DNA from 3 places in the Kribbella sp. NPDC051587 genome. Region 1 is predicted to be linked to each of the others. Evidence: riboswitches for the same ligand, from Rfam matches in the RefSeq annotation. Region 1 holds a riboswitch; each other region holds the start of a gene.
The links. Region 1 has a riboswitch for thiamine pyrophosphate ahead of ACIA49_RS29705 (purine-cytosine permease family protein). Riboswitches for the same ligand answer to the same signal wherever they lie in the genome.
Positions count from the first base shown of each region.

Region 2: another riboswitch for thiamine pyrophosphate. It lies ahead of thiC (phosphomethylpyrimidine synthase ThiC); the one in region 1 lies ahead of ACIA49_RS29705 (purine-cytosine permease family protein).
Region 3: another riboswitch for thiamine pyrophosphate. It lies ahead of thiS (sulfur carrier protein ThiS); the one in region 1 lies ahead of ACIA49_RS29705 (purine-cytosine permease family protein).

Region 1 covers NZ_JBITDE010000010.1:35,015-41,402, reverse strand. The annotation lists gene ACIA49_RS29720 (DUF3152 domain-containing protein) at 1-216, shown strand, start outside; gene ACIA49_RS29715 (hypothetical protein) at 259-1,083, shown strand; gene ACIA49_RS29710 (alpha/beta fold hydrolase) at 1,080-1,742, shown strand; TPP riboswitch at 1,764-1,884, shown strand; gene ACIA49_RS29705 (purine-cytosine permease family protein) at 1,872-3,215, shown strand; gene ACIA49_RS29700 (class I SAM-dependent methyltransferase) at 3,243-3,914, shown strand; gene ACIA49_RS29695 (methylated-DNA--[protein]-cysteine S-methyltransferase) at 3,997-4,575, opposite strand; gene ACIA49_RS29690 (RNA polymerase sigma factor) at 4,572-5,054, opposite strand; gene ACIA49_RS29685 (flavin reductase family protein) at 5,330-5,884, shown strand; gene ACIA49_RS29680 (ABC transporter substrate-binding protein) at 5,877-6,388, shown strand, end outside.
Region 2 covers NZ_JBITDE010000021.1:44,590-50,977, forward strand. The annotation lists gene ACIA49_RS40430 (DUF2752 domain-containing protein) at 1-429, opposite strand; gene ACIA49_RS40435 (RDD family protein) at 485-1,102, shown strand; gene ACIA49_RS40440 (RDD family protein) at 1,099-1,593, shown strand; gene ACIA49_RS40445 (hypothetical protein) at 1,558-2,112, opposite strand; gene ACIA49_RS40450 (SatD family protein) at 2,109-2,711, opposite strand; gene thiC (phosphomethylpyrimidine synthase ThiC) at 3,301-4,923, opposite strand; TPP riboswitch at 4,916-5,035, opposite strand; gene ACIA49_RS40460 (lysophospholipid acyltransferase family protein) at 5,066-5,812, shown strand; gene ACIA49_RS40465 (hypothetical protein) at 5,933-6,388, shown strand, end outside.
Region 3 covers NZ_JBITDE010000019.1:51,621-58,008, forward strand. The annotation lists gene ACIA49_RS39480 (G5 domain-containing protein) at 1-74, shown strand, start outside; gene ACIA49_RS39485 (DUF5937 family protein) at 92-1,027, shown strand; TPP riboswitch at 1,033-1,148, shown strand; gene thiS (sulfur carrier protein ThiS) at 1,138-1,368, shown strand; gene ACIA49_RS39495 (thiazole synthase) at 1,370-2,146, shown strand; gene ACIA49_RS39500 (Calx-beta domain-containing protein) at 2,148-4,454, opposite strand; gene ACIA49_RS39505 (RidA family protein) at 4,512-4,901, shown strand; gene ACIA49_RS39510 (serine hydrolase) at 4,894-5,766, opposite strand; gene ACIA49_RS39515 (LysR family transcriptional regulator) at 5,763-6,388, opposite strand, start outside.

The sequences.
Region 1 (6,388 bases):
CTGAACGCGAAGCGGTGGATGTACGCGGTCCCGGCGTACGGCGGGGATGTCGCGCTGTACCGGAGCTATCTGGTGAACCATGAGGTCGGGCACGCGCTTGGGCATGGGCACTCGACCTGTGCGAAGGCGAAGACGCCCGCGCCGGTGATGATGCAGCAGACGAAGGGCCTGGGTGGCTGTCGTCCGAACGCATGGCCGACGATCAAGGCCACCTGACCAGCTCCCGTGAGAAGCTGAGTCCCGAGGGAGGGAGCAGCGATGTCGTCACAGGATTTCCCGACGTACGGGCGTGATCCGGAGCCTGAGCAGCAGCCGGACAACGCACAGCGCGGCGAGGAGCAGCACTTCGCTCCGCCCACGCCGTACGGCGGTGGCACGTATGCCGGCGGCGGTCAGCCGCTACCGCCTGTCCCGTACGCGCCGTCGCAGCCCTACGGCTCCCAACCAGGCCAGTACGGCGGTCCGCCGACCGACCCGGCGCAGCCACCGAGCTACCGGCCCGGACACCCGTACGGCGCCCCCGTGGACGCGCACCCGGACCACTTCCCGACGTACGGGCGTAAGGAGCCTTTCGCCGACCGGGACCCACGGGCGGCCAAGGTGGTCCTGCTGGCCACCCTGATCGCGGCGATCTACGGACTGATGGTGATCTCGATCCAGCGGGTCTCGATCCGGGAGATCACCCAGGCACCGGGCTCTCCGCTCAATCACCCGCTGCGCACCGACGTCATCGACGCTCTCGGTCAGCTGCTGATCGTTCTGGTCGGTGTGGCGGCCTTGGCGCTGTGGGCGCGTGACGTGCTGGCTCGCCGCAAGCTCAATCGGCAGCCGGAGCTGTCCGAGATCATCGGCGGTGTAGTGGTCGCCGCCTCGCTCGTCCCGCTGCTCATCTGGCTGATCATGGTGCTGACGACCGGTCTGGGGTCCGTTGACTCCACTCTCGACCGGCTGCCGACCGCGTACGGGTGGGGTGGGTTCGGACTGCTGCTCCTCGCAGTCGGCCTCTTCCTCGGCTACCGCGAGCTCAAGCCGGACTACGACACCGTGGTCCGGTCCGCGCCCGGCCGTCCGCCCTGGGAGTGAGCACCCCCGTCGTACTCGTCCCAGGCCTCGGACTGGGCGTCGAGTCGTATGCACCGACCGTCGAGCACCTCTCCCTGCCCTACAACGTCGTCACACTCCCCGGGTACGGCGAACCTGCGGGCGAGCGTGAGGACCTGCACCCCGAGGCTCTCGCCGCGATCCTGGAGCGGAAGGTGCGCGAGCGTTCGGTGCTCGTCGGGCACTCCGCCGGCGCACAGATCGCAGTGGAGCTGGCCGTCGCACACCCCGAGCTGGTTCACGCGCTGGTGCTGATCGCTCCGAGCGGTGACACCAAGGCCTCCAGTTGGCTGGACCTAGGCATGCGCTGGCTGGAGTCCGCCGCCCCGGAGTCGCCAAAGCTCATCCCAGTCCTCGCCCCGCAGTACGCGCGGACCGGCATGCCGACGATCGCCCGGGCCGCGGCCGCCTGCCGCAAGCACGACCTGGCCGCAGTGATCACCCGGGTCAAAGCACCAGTAGTGATCATCCGCTCGCAGCACGACCACCTGTCGTCAGCCGACTTCGCGAGCAGGCTGGCCGCGCTGACCCATGGTGAGGCGCGGACCCTGTCCACCGGCGCGCACATGCCGGTGCTGACCAACGGCCCGGAGGTGGCCGCGCTCATCCACCGAGCAGCCGCCGCGCGGCCAACTGGCTGACGCAGTATCGTTGACGCGGTAGCAAACCTCTGCGGGAGCTCGCGCCGAATGCGGGCTGAGAGGGCGACGAGACAATCCGGGTCGCCGACCGCCTGAACCTGACCGGGTAATGCCGGCGTAGGGATCGCGATGACTGACACTGCAATTCGTCCTGCCACCACCGAGGCACCGCTCGTCCTCACCACGGACGCACCGAGGACTCTCGGGTTCCTCGATCAGTTCACCCTCTGGGGAAACTTCGGCATCTCCCTGTTCGGCCCGGTCACCGGCGCGCTCGTCGCGGCGTACACGGGGTCGTTGTGGCAGGGCCTGCTGGCCGTGGTCGTCGGGTGCGGGATGGGTGCGCTGGTGCTCGGCGGCGCGGCCGTCTTCGGCTCGCAGACCGGAGCACCGGCGATGACCGCGCTGCGCGGCATCTTCGGCCGTCGCGGGTCGATGGCCCCGACCGTCCTGAACATCGCGCAGAACATCGGCTGGGCCACGATGGAGATCATCGTGATCGCGCAGGCCGCGGTCGCGGTGACGAGTGAACGCTGGCGCTGGCTGTTCGTCGTCCTGGCCGGAATCATCGCCACCACGATGGCGGTCCGGCCGCTGGGCAGCGTGAAAGTCCTGCGCAAGTTCATGGTCTGGCTGGTTTTGATTGCCTCGGTCTACCTATTTGTTCAGGTGCTGAGCAAGCCGGTGCACGGTCTCCCGCAGGACGGCGTGTTCGGCTTCTGGCCGGCCGTCGACCTGGCCGCCGCGGGTGTCGTCTCGTTCGCTCCGCTGGCCGCGGACTACACGCGGCACTCGAAGACCAACAAGGCCGCGTTCGGAGGTTCCGCGCTCGGCTACGGCCTGGCCGCGATCCTGTACTACGCCTTGGGTGTCTTCGCGGTGGCGACGCTGCAGACCGACAGCGAAGGCGTGATCACCGCTCTCGTCACCTTGCCGGCCGGCGCGATCGCGCTGTTCGTGCTGCTGGTGGACGAGGTCGACGAGGCCTACGCGAACGTCTACTCGACCACGATGGCCGCGCACAATCTGATCGGTCATGTCGACCGTCGCTGGATCTCGGTCGCGATCGGTGTCCTCGCCACCGGCCTCGCGCTGTTGGTTGACCTGGGCAACTACACGCAGTTCCTCTACCTGATCGGCTCGGTCTTCATCCCGCTGTTCGCGGTCGCGATCGCCGACTTCTTCTTGGTGAGCAAGATGAACTGGGACGTTTCCGGTACGGCGAAGTTCCGCTGGCAGCCCGCGGTCGCGTGGCTGATCGGCTTCGTCGCCTACCAGCTCGTCAATCCGGGCACGGTCGCCGGCTGGTCGCCGTTCTGGCTCGATGTCCAGGGCAAGCTCTTCGGCGGACACGCCGTACCGGGCTGGCTGGGCGCGACCTATACGAGCATCGTCGTTTCCATGGTGGCCGCTGTCGCGCTCGGCAAAATCGGTCGCGGCCGGATCGTGACCCGCGTACCAGTGGACAACTGACCTGAGGCACGCGGGATACTTGCCCCCATGCTCAACTCCGCACTGCGCAGCCGGGCCGAGTACGCCGAACTCGGCGTCGACGGTCTGTCCGCGCGGACCTCGCCCGAGCGGGACGCAGACATCGTCAAGGCCGTCGAAGAGCTCCTGGAGGGCCGCGAAACGGTCCTGGACCTGTGCTGTGGTTACGGCCGGATCAGCCTCCCGCTGGCGCGGGCCGGGAAGACCGTGCGCGGCCTCGACATCTCGCCGAACCTGATCGAGGCCGGCCGCGCCAAGGCGGCCGAGGAGGAGCTGGCGATCGACTGGGCGATCGGGTCGATGACCGATCTGCCCTATGCGTGGGACTCGTTCGACGCGGTGATCTGCCTGTGGACCGCGTTCCACGAGCTGTTCGCCGAGGACGAGCAGATCTCGACGATCTGCGAGATCTCCCGGGTGCTGAAGCCGGGCGGGCTCGCGGTCATCGAGGGCCCGTCCTGGGGGCCGGCCAAGGCGGGCGAGATCGCGCTGGGCCTGCGCCAGGGCCCGGAGCACCGGATCGTCACCACCGAGCACGCCGACGGGCTGAGCAGCGTGCACTACATCCACGACGAGATCAGCTACGGCCGGCTCTGCGCCGCCGCGGGGATCGACAACTACAAGGTCTACAAGCGCGAGTGGGGCGGCCGGCGCCGGCTGATCCTCGAGATCCACGCCTGAACCCCGAAAGAATAGGAGCAGATCCCCACTCCACATTGGGGACCTGCTCCTGATTGCCTCAACTGTAAATCCCGGCAATCCGCTACGGGGAAAGCATTCTTTTCTTTTCGAGGTTCAACAGGTAGCGCTTCGCCTCGAGGCCGCCCGCGTACCCGGTCAGCGCGCCGCTCGCCCCGATCACCCGGTGGCAAGGCAGGAGGACACACACGGGGTTCGCGCCCAGCGCCGTACCGACTGCTCGTGCTGCCTTGGGTCGTTCGATCTCTCCGGCGAGCTGGCCGTAGGTCTTGGTGTGGCCGTAGCTGGTGTGCGTGCGGAGATCACTCAGGACCAATTGCTGGAACGGCGTCGCGAGGGTGAGATCGACCGGCACGGTGAATTCCTGCCGCTCTCCGGCGAGGTATTCGTCCAGCTCCTTCCGTACGACGTCCAGTGCGCGTGGCTGGCGTAGTACCCGGGGCGAGATGGCGCGGGCCAGTCGCCCGGTCATCGTCTCCTCGTCGCCGAAAGAGCTCGCCACCACCCGGCCGTGCGCGATCGCGAGCAGCAGCGTGCCGATCGGGGTGTCGTGCAGGGCGTAGGCGACGTCGGCGTCCGGTAGGACGGGTGGTTTGAGGTCAGGGATGCTGAACCGGGTCAGCCGGTCCTCCAGTGCGTTCATGCGTCAACTCCGAGTGTGCGGCGCAGGGTCGCGAGGGCGTCGCTGACAAGGCGCCGCGAGGCTGCGGGGGTGGTGTCCAGGGCGGCGGCCACACCGTGGTGGTCGAGGTCGCCGACGTACTTGAGCGTGATCGCGTACCGCTGCCGCTCGGGCAGCCCGTTGACCGCCTGCCACAGGTCGGGATCGGGCCAGTCGGCGGCGTCCGGGCCGTCGACCGCGATCGGCGGCGCATCATCGAGTGGGCGCTGCGGTTTTCGAGCCCGATGTACGTCGGTCGCGCAGCGGGCCGTGATCGTCAGCAACCAGCTGCGCAGGTTCTTGGCCGAGGTCAACCCGGCATAGGCGGCGAACGCCTTCTCCCAGGCGCGTTGTGCCACGTCGTCACCGTCCACCGGCCCGGCGAGGGCACGCGCGAGCCGGGCGACGTCTCGCCAGTGCGCGTCGACGAGCGCCTGGAACGGCGGCAGTGCGTCAGTCATCACGCCCATTAAACGCAGCGGGTGCGCAGAGTGTGAGGGTGGCCCGTTGCGGACGGTTGTCCCGCATGATGGGATTGTCGAGTACTTCAGTAGACATAGATGCGAAGATTGCTGACATGACGACGACCTTGCTCACCCGCCGTCGCGTCATCGATCTGCTGCGGACGGCGAGCGCCACCTGTCGGTGACCCGCGTCCCCTGGTGATCCGGCGCTGAGCGCCGCATGAGGCCTACGCCTCTTCTTTTTCGCATGCCCTTTTCCCCGAGGGAGAGACATGTCCGTCCCTGCTGTGCACCGTCCTGCCCTGGCACTGGTCCCGGACCACTCCGAGGAGCGGATCGTCGACGCCGACGTCTACCGCACCGTGTTCCGTCGCCACGCCGCCGGCGTCGTGGTGATCACCGCCGACGCGGGCCACGGCCCGGTCGGCTTCACCGCCACCTCACTGGTCTCGGTGAGCCTGCTGCCGCCATTGGTCTCGTTCGCGATCGACACCAAGGCTTCCAGTTGGCCGACCGTCAGCCGTACCGAGTCCCTCGCGATCAACTTCCTGTCTGACGACCAGCACGCGATCGCCGGTCGCTTCGCCACCAGCGGGATCGACCGGTTCGCGGCGCCGACCCGCTGGTCCCGCCTGCGCACCGGGGAGCCCGTGCTCGATGAGGCGCCGAGCGTCCTGCGTGCGCACGTCGAACACCGCTTCGCCGTGGGTGACCACTACCTCGTCGTCGCCCGCCTGATCACCCACACCGAACGTCGTGAGCACGAGCCGCTGCTCTACCACGACGGCCGCTACGCCACCGCCACCCCGAAGGTTCACCATGTCTAACAAGTTCAAGTACGCCGTACTGGCTCTCGCCCTCGTCCTCACCGGATGTGGTGGCGCGGCCCAGGCCGGCAGTGGCGAGAAGCTCGCGCTGGACGCGCCCCTGCCGACCAGCGTGCCCGACGGGACGAAGATCGTCGTCGGCGATCCGGCCACCCAGGTCGCCTTCAAGCTGTCGGGCCAGCTCGACAAGGTGGAGAAGTACGTCAAGTTCGCCAACCTGAGCGGCGGCCCGCAGACCACCGAGGCGTTCCGGGCGCACGCCCTCGACCTCGGCGCGGTGGCGGAGATCCCGTCGATCCACGCGACCTGGACCGGGCTGCCGGTGAAGATCGTCGCCTCGAAGTTCCGCCAGGATCCGCTCAACCACCCGATCTACGAGCTCGGCATCGCGCCCGGCGTGAGCGTGAAGACGCTCGCCGACCTGCGCGGCAAGTCGATCGCCTTCAGTCCGGGCCAGGCCCAGGGCGCGCTGATCCTCAAGGTGCTGAAGAAGGCCGGGCTGGC
Region 2 (6,388 bases), on a different contig from region 1:
TCAGTTCAGGTTGCGGGCGACGCCGTACACGATCAGCAGCGCGACCACTGCCTTGGTGAGCCAGTCGACCACCCGCGGGCTCATCGTCAGCCGTGGCAGCCGCACCAGGCGCAGCGCCTCCAGGGCCCAGGACAGCACCTGGTAGCCGACGGCAAGGCCGATCAGCGGGCCCAGCACCAGGACGACGGGGTTGAAGTGCCAGGCGGCGTTCAGATCGCCACGGAGCAAGGCCGCAGCCATCCGGGTCGATCCGCAGAGCGGACAGTTCAGACCGGTCGTGGCGTGCAGCAGGCACGGAATGCCGAGCCCGGTCAGCTGATAGACCCCAGCCAACGCGAAACCACCGACACCGACGATCGCGAGCCCCTGTACGCGCCGGTCCACCGGCTCGACCGGTCCAGCGGGGCGGAGTACGACGCCATGGCTCACCGCACCACAGTAACCTGCCTTGCAGCCCGTAGTTGAGCACCAGAGAGGAATTCAGGTGACCACCCCTCCGTCCGGCCCGTACGACGGGTCCACGCCGCCCGGTCAGCCCAATCAGTACCCGCCTGGCCAGCCGAACCAGTACCCGCCCGGTCAGCCCGGTGGTGGGTTCCAGCCCAGTGGACACATCCAGCCCGGCTACAACCCTTATGCGCAAGGCCCTTCGGGACAGGGCGGCTACCGCTTCGCACTGCCCGGTCAGCCGGTCGGCTACACGACGCGGGTGGGCGCCTCGCTCATCGACGGCGTCCTGCAGGGTTTCCCGACCGGGATCGCCCTGATCGTCACCATCTCGATCAGCACCAACCCGAAGTACTCGGACAGCGCCGGGCTGCCGTTGACGCTCGGCTTCATCGCCTCCGGGGTGATCTGGTTCCTGAACCGGGTGGTCCAGCAGGGCCGGACCGGTCAGTCGCTGGGCAAGAAGATGACCGGATCGCGGGTGATCAGCATCCAGACCGGTGAACTGATCGGCTTCGGCCCGAACCTCGGTCGCGAGATCTGCGCCTACTTCTTCAACTACCTGTGCTTCATCAATCTGCTCTGGCCGTTATGGGACGAGAAGCAGCAGACCTGGCACGACAAGATCGTCAACGACATCGTCGTCAGCACATGAGCGCCCCGTACGGCTACACCCCCGTCCCGCCGCTGGCGGAGTGGCTGCCGCGCGTCGGTGCGGCTTTGATCGACAGACTGATCGAAGGCGTCCCGGCCGCCATCGGCTACATCTTGTTCATCGTGAACGTCTTCTCCCGGATGGACCAGGAGAACGACGCCCCGCAGGCCTGGTCCGTGATCGCGTTCCTGCTCGGTATGGCGATCAGCTTCGGGTTGTGGCTCTGGAACCGGGTGTTCCGGCAGGGCAACACCGGGCAGAGCGTCGGCAAGAGCGCTTTGAAGCTTCGGTTGGTCGACGGTGCGACGCTGCAGCCGATCGGTCCCGGCAAGACGTTCGGCCGCGAGGTACTGGCCGTGGTCTTCGCCTACGTCCCGCTGATCGACTCGCTCTGGCCGCTGTGGGACGAGCAGAAGCAGACCCTGCACGACAAGGTGCTCAACACCTACGTCCAGTCAGTGGGAGAGCAGGAAGCCGGCGCAGGTTACTGACCAGAGCACACTGGTGAAGGTGCCGATGATGAAGCGCTCGGCCACCGCTTGCGGTGTGACGGAGGCGGGCTGGTCAGGACTGCGCAGCTCGGGGTAGCGAGCCAGCCCCTTGATCGCCAGCACGATGGCCAGCCCCTCCGGCCAGCCGGCCACCAGGGCCGCGAAGATCGCACCACGCTCGAGAGAACCGATCAGGGCGCCGCCACGCAGCACCTCACCAGCCTTCTGCGTGGACTGGGCTCTGGTGTTGCCCCGGTCAACCAAAGAGAGCACAGAAGTCGTCAGCGGGCCGCCTCCGGTCACTGCGAGCCCTCCGGCCAGCAGGAGCAGCACATTCCACCAGCGCTCGTCCCAGCCGACCACTCCGTGCCCGTAGAGCAGCACCAGACCGGCGGCGATCAGACAGGCCAGCATCAGGCCGCTGAGGATCACCTCCACCGTCGCACCGGCCTTCGGCACCCAAGCCAGTACGGCGAGGAGCAGCGCGGCTCCTGTGAGCGCCAGGACAAGCGCCGTCACGCAGCAACCTCGACACGTGCGAGCAGTTCGGTCGCCAGCAACCGCCCACGCTGCTCCTCGGCCACTCCAGCCGCCTGAGCCCGTTGCGTCACCGCAGATTGGCTGATCCCCAGTTTCACGCCGATCTCCCGTCGTGTCAGTCCCTCTGCCAGCAGGTCGGCGACAGCCCACCCGCGGTCACTCCGCCGGCGCAGCACCGACGCCATCAACCAGAGCACCGTCTCGACCTGGTCGGCCACCTGCTCGTCGCTACCGCACACATTGACATGATGCGGGCTCGACTTCGCCTTCGTGACCGCGTCCCGGGCGAACACGAACGCGTCCCCGTTACCGGCCCGCGTGCTGCGCGGGAGGGGGTCGAACACGTCGCCGATCCCGAGTCCGACGTACCAGGAGTCGCGACGGAGCAGGTCGAGGATCACGTCGATGGTTGCCTTGGCCTCCGACAACACGCCTTGGACCTCGTCGCCCGCGGTCCGCTCGAACTTGCGGAGCAGGCCGCGCCGGCGGGGCCTGCGATTCAGATGATTCAGTAGCTCGGGTACGAGATCACCGCTGATTCGGCTGCCGCGCTGATCTACCGTGAGAACGAAGACCACTTGCCTGCACCTCCTGACTGGCCTCTCTTAATACCTTCCCCGCCCCACCACCCCGATCAGTTAAGGCTACAGTCTTATTCACGCTGAGTGAAGGCAAAAACCTGAATCGGTTCACCCGATCACTCCCCGTAGTCACTCCGCAAGGCAGCCGATTCCCCAATTCTCCGCTCAATCGGGGCACTTCCGCATCTCGACGCACCGGACGATTTCACTCCGCGTAAGGCCGAAAAGCTCGCTTTTCCTGCCCCAAAGGCCCAGAAACCGCCGTACCGGGCGTCATCGGCCTACGGTGCCAAGGTGGCGATACGAACCCGGCGGACATTCGGCCGGGGCCGGATTGATCCTCAACAGCCTGAACCGGTTCCCTGACGCGATAGCCGGGTACGTCTTCCTCGCCCCGGACTACGGCCTGCATTCCGACACCGGGAAAGTCGCGCGCGGCAGTCCGGGATGGTGAACCGGTACACGGTGAACATGGCGCTCGCACAGAATGCCGAAGCTGGCCGAGTTCTCCCGGCAGGCGCCGCACGCGGACGTGACGACCCTGCCGGGAGAAACTCACCTCAGCCTGCTCGATACCGCAGCGGCGTCAGTCGGCCAGCGGCAGATAGACCTTGCTGTCATTGGCCTTGAAAGTCTCGGACATCTCGTTGAAGCCTGCCTCAATGGCTTCGGTCGAGGTCAGCCCGCGCTCCTCGGCGTACTTGCGGATGTCGGCGGTGATCCGCATCGAGCAGAACTTCGGACCGCACATCGAGCAGAAGTGCGCGGTCTTCGCGGGCTCGGCCGGCAACGTCTGGTCGTGGTACGACCGAGCGGTGTCCGGATCCAGCGAGAGGTTGAACTGGTCCTCCCAGCGGAACTCGAACCGGGCCGTCGACAACGCGTCGTCCCAGGCCTGCGCACCTGGGTGCCCCTTGGCCAGATCCGCAGCGTGGGCAGCGATCTTGTAGGTGATCACACCAGTCTTGACATCATCGCGGTCCGGCAGACCGAGGTGCTCCTTCGGCGTGACGTAGCAGAGCATCGCCGTACCGAGCCAACCGATCTGCGCCGCCCCGATCGCACTGGTGATGTGGTCGTACGCCGGCGCCACATCAGTTGCCAACGGCCCCAATGTGTAGAACGGCGCCTCTCCGCAGAGCTCCTCCTCGAGCCGCACGTTCTCCGCGATCTTGTGCATGGGCACGTGTCCCGGGCCTTCGATCATCACCTGTACGTCGTGCTCCCAGGCGATCTTGGTGAGCTCGCCCAGCGTCCGCAGTTCGGCGAACTGGGCTTCGTCGTTCGCATCCGCGATACACCCCGGCCGCAGGCCGTCACCGAGCGAGAACGTCACGTCGTACTCGCGCAGGATCTCGCACAGCTCGGCGAAATGCGTGTACAGGAAGGACTCCTGGTGATGCGCGAGGCACCACGCGGCCATGATCGAACCACCGCGCGAGACGATGCCCGTGATCCGCCGAGCGGTCAGCGGCACATACCGCAGCAGTACGCCGGCGTGGACGGTCATGTAGTCGACACCCTGCTCGCACTGCTCGATCACCGTGTCCCGGTAGACCTCCCAGGACAGCGCGGCCGGATCGCCCTTCACCTTCTCCAGCGCCTGATAGAGCGGCACCGTCCCGATCGGGACGGGTGAGTTCCGCAGGATCCACTCGCGGGTCTCGTGGATGTTCTTGCCGGTGGACAGGTCCATCACGGTGTCCGCGCCCCAGCGGGTGGCCCAGACGAGCTTCTCGACCTCTTCCTCGACCGAGCTGCTGACGGCGGAGTTGCCGATGTTGGCGTTCACCTTCACCAGGAACTTCTTGCCGATGATGGTCGGCTCGCTCTCGGGGTGCCGCCGGTTCACCGGGATGACGGCGCGGCCGCGCGCCACCTCGGACCGGACGAACTCCGGATCCATGTTCTCCCGGAGCGCGACGTACCGCATCTCCTCGGTGATGGTGCCGGCGCGCGCATGCGCGAGCTGGGTCAGGTTCGTCCGTCCGGCGATCCACTCGCGCCGTAGCGCGGGCAGACCAGCCTGTACGTCGATCTGTGCCGACGCGTCCGTGTACGGCCCGGACGTGTCGTACAGGTCGAAGGACTCGCCGTTGGTGAGGTGGACACGACGCGCCGGGACTCCCAGTTCGCCGCGATAGATCTTCTCGGAGCCCGAGATCGGGCCGGTGGTGACAGTCGGTCGTACGGTGCCGATAGTTGTCACTTGCTGTGCTCCCTACGCCGGAATTACCCGGACAGGTTCGGCGGTCGGCGGCGCCGGATTCCTCCAGCCGCCCTCTCAGCCCACTTCGGTGCGAGCTCCCGCGATCTCCAGTTATCGGCAATACCTTAGTAGAGTTCCTACGATGCGCGACTTTGTGTATCCGCCCGTGATCGGTTTCGCCCGTACGGCGTTCAAGGTGCTGGATGTGAACTTCCAGCTGGCCGGGACGGAGAACGTGCCGCGGACCGGCGGTGCGGTGCTCGCGCTGAACCACATCAGCTACGTCGACTTCGTCCTCGGCGGGTACGGCGCGCTGCCGAGCAAGCGACTGGTCCGGTTCATGGCCAAAGAAGTGCTGTTCCGCAACAAGTACTCGGGCTGGCTGATGCGGTCGCTGCATCACATTCCGGTGGATCGGTCGGCCGGACAGGCGTCGTACCAGGAGGCGGTGCGATATCTGCGCGCCGGTGAGGTGGTCGGAGTGTTCCCGGAGGCGACGATCAGCCGGTCGTTCGAGCTGAAGGAGTTCAAGTCCGGCACGGTCCGGATGGCCGCGGAGGCCGGCGTACCGGTGATTCCGCTGATCCTGTGGGGTACCCAGCGGATGCTCACCAAGGACCATCCGAAGGACTTCTCCCGGCACCGCACGATCGCCATCACGGTCGGTACGCCGATGACAGTGACCGCGGACGACGATCCGGTCGCGGCGACCGCCGTACTGCGCTCGACGATGGCCGAGATGCTCGACGACACCATCCGCGCCTACCCCGAGCAGCCGCCCGGCGCCTGGTGGCTGCCGGCCGCGTACGGCGGCTCCGCGCCGACGCCCGAGGAGGCCGACCGGCTGGACCGCGAGGAGCTCGCGCGGCGGGCGGAACGGCGGCAGTAGCCTCGGACAAGGCCTTGACCCCTACCCGCCACTAGGGGTACGAAGGGCTCTTGTTATTGACAAGGCAGGAATCTGGGGGATTTCTGTGCTGCTTGCCTTGTGCTGGGCGGGGGAAGGTTTTTGTTCGATTCACCGGAAGAACTGCGACTGTTCGACCCCGGGACGCTGGTGGTGGCGCCGCACGTCGCCGAGCACATCCCGGACGCGGGCGCCTACTTCATCGACTGGTCGACGCGGGATCTGGACGGCGAGCGCGCACGGGAGGTCGAGGCCGCGGTGAACGGCCGCCGCTGCGCCAACGGCTGGTTCCCGCTGGAGAGCCTGGACAGCATCGGCCACCGCGGCTTCTGGCGCGGGCCATTGACCTACCTGGCCCAGATGACGTGCGACGACGCAGCCATCCTGCAGGACTGGGCCGCTCGCGGCCTGACCGGTGAGGACCGACGGCGCATCCAGGCGACCGTCAACCACCTGCTGCACCAGCAGGGTCACGCCGCCGCTGCGACGTGGGCGGTCGCGGTTCGGCCCCAGGCTGGTCTGGACGCGGCCGAACTCGGCGACCGGCTCTTCACAGCC
Region 3 (6,388 bases), on a different contig from region 1:
ATGGTCCGGTGACCGTCACTGGGTCCGACATCTATCGCCTGGACGCCGACCACGACGGCATCGGCTGTGAGTAGCGGGATGTAATGAGGGTGTGCTGACCTATGAACTGACGTCCAGGGACCTGGAGGAGGTCCGGTTCGCGCTGTCGCCTGCAGCGGAGACTGTGCTGAGTCTGCGGGCGCTGCGGGACCCCGGTCGGTTTCCGTTGCAGCTGCCGTGGGTGCGCGCGGTCCAACCGCTCCTGACCGACCTGGACTGGACGGTCCTGAGCTGCCTGGTCAACGACACGATGGGCAGCCCGGATTTCCTGACGCCCAGGCCGACCTCCCCGCTCACCCAGTTCGCTGATGAACTCCAGCTCATAGGCAAAGTCGATCAGGACACGTTCGAGAGGCAGCTCGCAGCAGTGAACGGCGAGCTGCCCCCAGGGCTGACACCAGCGAAGGTGACCCGAGCGCTCGACGACTACTGGCAGACGGTGATGGCGCCGTACTGGAACCGGATGCGAACCATCCTGTCCGCCGACATCACCTACCGCGGTCACGTCCTCACCCAGCAAGGCACGGGCGCGATGCTCAACGAGCTCGGCCCCGCAATCTCTTACAGCCAAGGGCTTCTGAAGGTCGACAAGGTGAGCCTCAACAGCCGCTCGGAGAAGGTCGCCGGCCGCGGCCTGGTCCTGCAGCCGACCCTGTTCGGCCCACACGCCGTCATCCCGTACGACCCCGGCGCCGAACCGTTCCTCGGCTACCCACCGCGCGGCCAGGCCAACCTCTGGACGGTCGTCGACCCGCCCACCCCACAAGACCTCGCTCAACTCATCGGTACGGCGCGCGCCCGCATCCTGCAGCTCCTCACCCACCCGCGCACCACCACCGATGTCGCCGCCGAGCTCCAAGTCACCCCGTCAGCGGTCAGTCAGCACCTCCAGCTGCTCCGCCGTACCGGCCTGGTCGAACCGCAGCGAGCCGGCAAGCAAGTGCTCTACAGGCCGACAGAGTTGGCCACTTTGCTGACAGGGAACTAAAGTCGAACGCAGACCGCGGGAGCTCGCACCGGAGTGGGCTGAGAGGGCGACAGAGAGGGCGTCGCCGACCGCTGAACCTGAATCGGGTAATTCCGACGGAGGGAGGACGCATGACCCAGTACGACGAGTTGCCGGCTGAGCACGCTGTGTGGGTGAACGGTACGGCGACCACCAGCGGACCGGGGATGTCGGTCGCGGAGCTGGTCCGGGAGATGTCGGATCGGCAGACCGGGATCGCGGTCGCGGTGAACCAGAGTGTGCTGACCCGCGACGAGTGGGCCGCCACGATCCTGACGGCGGGTGACCGGGTCGAGATCGTCGGCGCGGTCCAGGGAGGCTGAGATGGACGACCCCTTCGAGCTGGGCGGCCGCACGTATTCCTCGCGACTCATCATGGGAACCGGCGGTTCGGCCAACCTGGAAGTGATGGAAGAGGCATTGATTGCCTCTGGCACCCAGTTGACCACGGTCGCGATGCGCCGGCTGGGGACCGGGCACGAGGGTTCGGTGCTCGATGTGCTGAAGCGGCACGGCATCGAGATCCTGCCGAACACGGCCGGCTGTCACACCGCGGCGGAGGCCGTGCTGACCGCGCGGCTGGCGCGTGAGGCGCTCGGGACCGACCTGATCAAGGTCGAGGTCGTTGCCGACGACCACCTGTTGCTGCCCGATCCGTTCGAGCTGCTGGACGCCGTGGAGACCCTGGTCGCCGACGGCTTCACCGTGCTCCCCTACACCAACGACGACCCGATCCTGGCTCGCCGTCTCGAGCAGGCCGGTTGTGCGGCCGTGATGCCGTTGGCCGCGCCGATCGGCTCCGCCCTCGGCATCCGCAACCCGCACAACATCGCGCTGATCGCCGAGGCGGCGAACGTCCCGGTCATCGTCGACGCCGGCATCGGTACGGCGAGCGACGCCGCGCTGGCGATGGAGCTCGGCTGTGCCGCGGTCATGTTGGCAACCCCGGTCACCCGCGCCGAGAAGCCGGCCCTGATGGCAGCCGCCATGCGCGACGCCGTCACCGCCGGCCGCAACGCCCGGCTGGCCGGTCGGGTCCCCCGCCGCTGGCACTCCGCGCTGGCCTCATCGCCGACCACCGGATTGCCCACGTCAGGCTGAGCTAGTCGTTGTCGCGGATGGTGCCGGTCACCCGATACGGGACCTTCAGTACGGCGCCGTCCGCGGCCGCGATGACCACGGTGAACGTCTCGGCCTTCTCGCGGAGTTTGTCGTCCTTGATCGGTACGACGAACTGTCCGGTGGTGCGGCCTTCGTCGAGCTGCGGGTAGAGCCCACCGTCCGGGGTGAGGAAGTCGGTGCCGAGTTTCGCCGTACCGCTGCGGAGTTCGGCCGTCAGAGTGACGACCCGGTCCGACGGCGCGGACAGCTTCATCGGGAACACCACACCGCCTCGGCCTTCGGTACCGACGCCCGGCCCGATCGTCAGCACGGGGGTCGGATCGTCGTCGCGCACGATTCCGTTGGCCAGTGAGCGGCCGATCATCGCGTTCGTCGACTTCGACAGCACCAGGATGAACTCGTCGTCGTCCCCGTCCCGCTTGTTCGGCGAGACCGGCACCCTGACTGTCGCCGTACGGCGGCCCGCCGGGATCGTCACCAGCCCGCGGAACGGTCGTGTCACGGCCGTTGTGTCACCCGAACTCTCCGCCCAGAACGTCACCGGCCGCGGGCTGATCCGCGACAGCTGCACGCGGAAGTCGGCCGACCGCGGCCCCGCGTCGCCCTCGGCCATGTCGACGTCCGCGACGGACAACACGGGCAGCATCCGCGGCCGCCAGTGGCTCAGCGCAGGCTTCGAGAACGACAGATCAGCCAGGTACGCCGTTCCGCGCGTGACCTGATCCGTTCGGAACTCCACTGATCGCACGTCACCCAGATCGATCCGCAGCCCGGCCAACGGGATCCGGACGGTCTGCAGCAGCACCTTCGGCAGCAGGTCGGCCACCTGACCTGGCAGCGGGCGTAAGGAGACCGGAACACTGGCCGCGTGCCCACGCCCATCCGTCAACCGGACCGACAACTCCGTGGCACGTTCAGTTGCCGCCCGCAACGACAAGGTCGAGTACCGGCGCACGTCGTGATGTCCAAGATCGAAGCGAAGTCGCCCGCTCGTTCCGGTCCAGGTCAGCTCCGTGACCTGCAGGTTCGGCGTCGACTCGGCCGGTGGCATGGCGGTCCAATGCGGCAGCCGCCCATAACCGTTGCGTACACAGTCCTGTGAGCAGATCCGGGCACGAGCAGCACCAGCCAGTACGCCGTTCAGCGTGTCGAGGTGTGCGACGTCGTACCGGTCTGGCGACTGAGCGACCACCGAGGTGACGGCGCGGCCGGCCGAGCGGGCGCGAGTGTTTGAACCATCCAGCAACGGCAGGAGTGCGGTCTCACCACCGAGTTCGAGCCGGAAGAACCCAGCCAGATAAGCCCTTCCGGCCGCTTCCTGCTCGACCGCGGTGAGCCGGGACTTCGCCTTCTTGCCACAGGTCGCGTCGTCAGCGGTCCAGTCGTCCTTGGACTGCGCGACCGAACGACCCGGCGTCCACTCGGTGTTGAAGAAGTTGTGGTTGGCCCCCATCATCAGCACCACGGAGCGCGCCGCCGGATCACCCGACATCGAGTACCGCGAGTCGTCGTAGTACTTCTGTCCGATCAGATCGCTGACGTCGCCGTCGCAGTACGGCAGGATCACGTTCAACGCGACGCCCGGCAGGTTCGGTCGCAGGAAGCCGCCGGGTGCGAGCAGCAGCACGGCCCGAATACCGAACGGTTCCCCCAGGTCGGCGTTGAGTTGGACGGCTCGCGCGACGCCCTCGCCCCCGCGCGAGTGGCCCATCAGACCGACGCGCTGCAGGTCGACCTTGCCGACGTACTTGCGGCCGAACGGGCCGTCACCATGCGTGGACCAGCGCTGCCAGAGCTTGAGGTGTGCGATCACCAACTGCGCGCGAGCGAGTGATCCCGTCAGCTGGGTGTCGAAGTCGGCGAGGTTGATCGCGTTCGCGCTGATCGACACCACCTGGTAGCCGTGACTGGCGAGCGCCTTGGCCGGCGCGTCGTACCCGCGGTAGCTCGGGAGCGGCTTGGTCCCCTTCGGGCACGGCCACTCCAGCACATCCCCCGGGTCGACGTTCTTCGCGTAGCAGGTCTCGTGGATCCCGTGCAGGAACAGCACCAGCGGCCGCCGCCCGGTCGCACCGACCGGTGTGTAGACCCGGCCGACCAGTTCGCTCTTGATCTTGAACGCCGAGATGTCGACGACCCGATCGCCCAGGTTGTACTCGCTGATCTCGACCTGGTACTTCCCCGCCGCGCCCGGATCGACCGGAAGGAATGTCGTGGCGGATGCCGTTGCTACCAAAGAGGATGCCATCAGCATCACCAACGCGATGACCAGCCTGGGGATCTTCACGTCCGTGAGCCTAGGCTGCGAGAGGGCAACCGAAGATCACCGTTTGATGGAGGATCGATGAGCAAGTTGGAGTATCCCCAGCCGGAGGGTGTTGCGCCGGGCAATGGCTACAGCCATGTGGTGACCGGGGCCGGGCAGTGGGTGGCGATCGCTGGTCAGGTCGCGCTCGATGCGGACGGCAACCTTGTCGGTGAAGGCGATCTGGAGGCACAGACGCGGCAGGTGTTCGCCAACCTGGACGCCGCGCTGAAGGCCGCGGGCGCGACGTGGGCGAACGTTGTGAAGCTCAATCTGTTCCTGACCGACATCACCGGGCTGCCGGCGATTCGCCAGGTCCGCGACCAGTACGTCGACACCGCCAACCCGCCCGCGAGCACCGCCGTACAGGTTGTTGGGCTGTTCCGTCCTGAAGCACTGGTCGAGATCGAGGCGTACGCCGTTATCTGAGCTCGTTGACCGCGTATTGGGCGGCGAGCCCGATCGCGGCGTCGGCGCGCGGCTGGCGAGAGTCGACGCGGGCGGTGAGGGTGAAGATCGCGACGGCATAGGCGTCGCCGGCCGGGAGGGTGACGACGCCGACCTCGTGCCGGAGGGCGCCGAAGGTACCGGTCTTGCCGGCGACCCGGATGCCGTCGTGCGGGAAGGCGGAGGCCAACCGGTGCTGGAAGATCTGCCGATGCATCGCGGCCTTCACGAAGTCGGTCTGGGCGGCGGAGAGCAGTTCGCCCGCCCAGAGCCGGCTGAGCAGCAACGTCATGTCGCGCGGCGTGCTCGCGGAGGCGTTGGCGGCCTCGTAGACGCCGTCCGGCGTGGTCCGGTTGTTGTCAGCCAGTACGGCGAGGGCCGCGTCCGGATCGTCCAGTCCGGTACGGCGTTGCAGGTCGCGGAGGTTGTCCGCGGTCCCCCGTCGTACCGAGGTTCGTTGCAGGCCGAAGGATTCCAGCAACTCGGCGAGCCGCTCGAGGCCGATGACCGTGAGCAGCGCATCAGCGGCGGCGTTGTCGGAGACGGTCATCATCATGACGGCGAGATCGCGGAGCGACATCGTGACGGGGTCGGCGAGCACCGACAGTCCGGTCGGGCCAGGTGTTCTCACTGAAGGCTCCAGGGTCACCTGCTGGCGAGGGTCGAGCTCACCCTCGTCGACGAGACGGCAGAAGCCGGCCAGCAACGGAAGCTTGTAGACGGACGCCATCGGTACGACGGCATCGGCGTCGAGGGAGACCGTCGAGTCGGGCGCATCGAGGGCGACCGCGTGCAACCAGCCGCGGACACCGGCGTCCTCGAAGACCGCGCGAATCCGGGCGTTCACGGCGTCACCAACGCCTCGGTCAGCCGCCCGGGATCGTCGAACGGCGTCCGCCCGTGCGACCACACCAAGCGCAACCGCACGGGCAGCGGATCACCAGCCAACCGCACGCGATCGACTCCCGGCGCGACAAGCGACGGATCCGCCGTCACCACGACTGCCTGCCCGGCGGCCGCCATCGCAAGCCCGGCCCGTTCATCCGTCACGACCACGGTTCCGCCGTCCGGGCGATGCAGTGCCAGCGTGTCCAGGAACAGATCCCGGGCCGCCGGCGCCTCCGCCCGTGGCCGCACCGCCACAGCCACCCCTCGCAACTGCTTCAGCTCGGCAGCATCAGTGACGAGGCCGGAGGGTACTAGCGCCCAGGTGGGTAGCAGTTGGACTGGCCCTGCCTCCAGGCCGTCGAGGACGGTGGGGTGGAGGACGACAGCTAGCGTCAGTCGGCCCGCCGAGACTTGACCGACCAGGGAGCTGGTGGGGGCGGTGACGACTGTTACTCGGCTGCCGGGGAGAGCGGCACTGCAGGCGGCCGCCAGGGCGGCGCCGGCGGCTGGGGGGACCTCAGGGGTGAGCCCGAGGCGGATCTCCGGTCCTTCCGGATCGCGCGCAACCGCCGCCTGGTGGA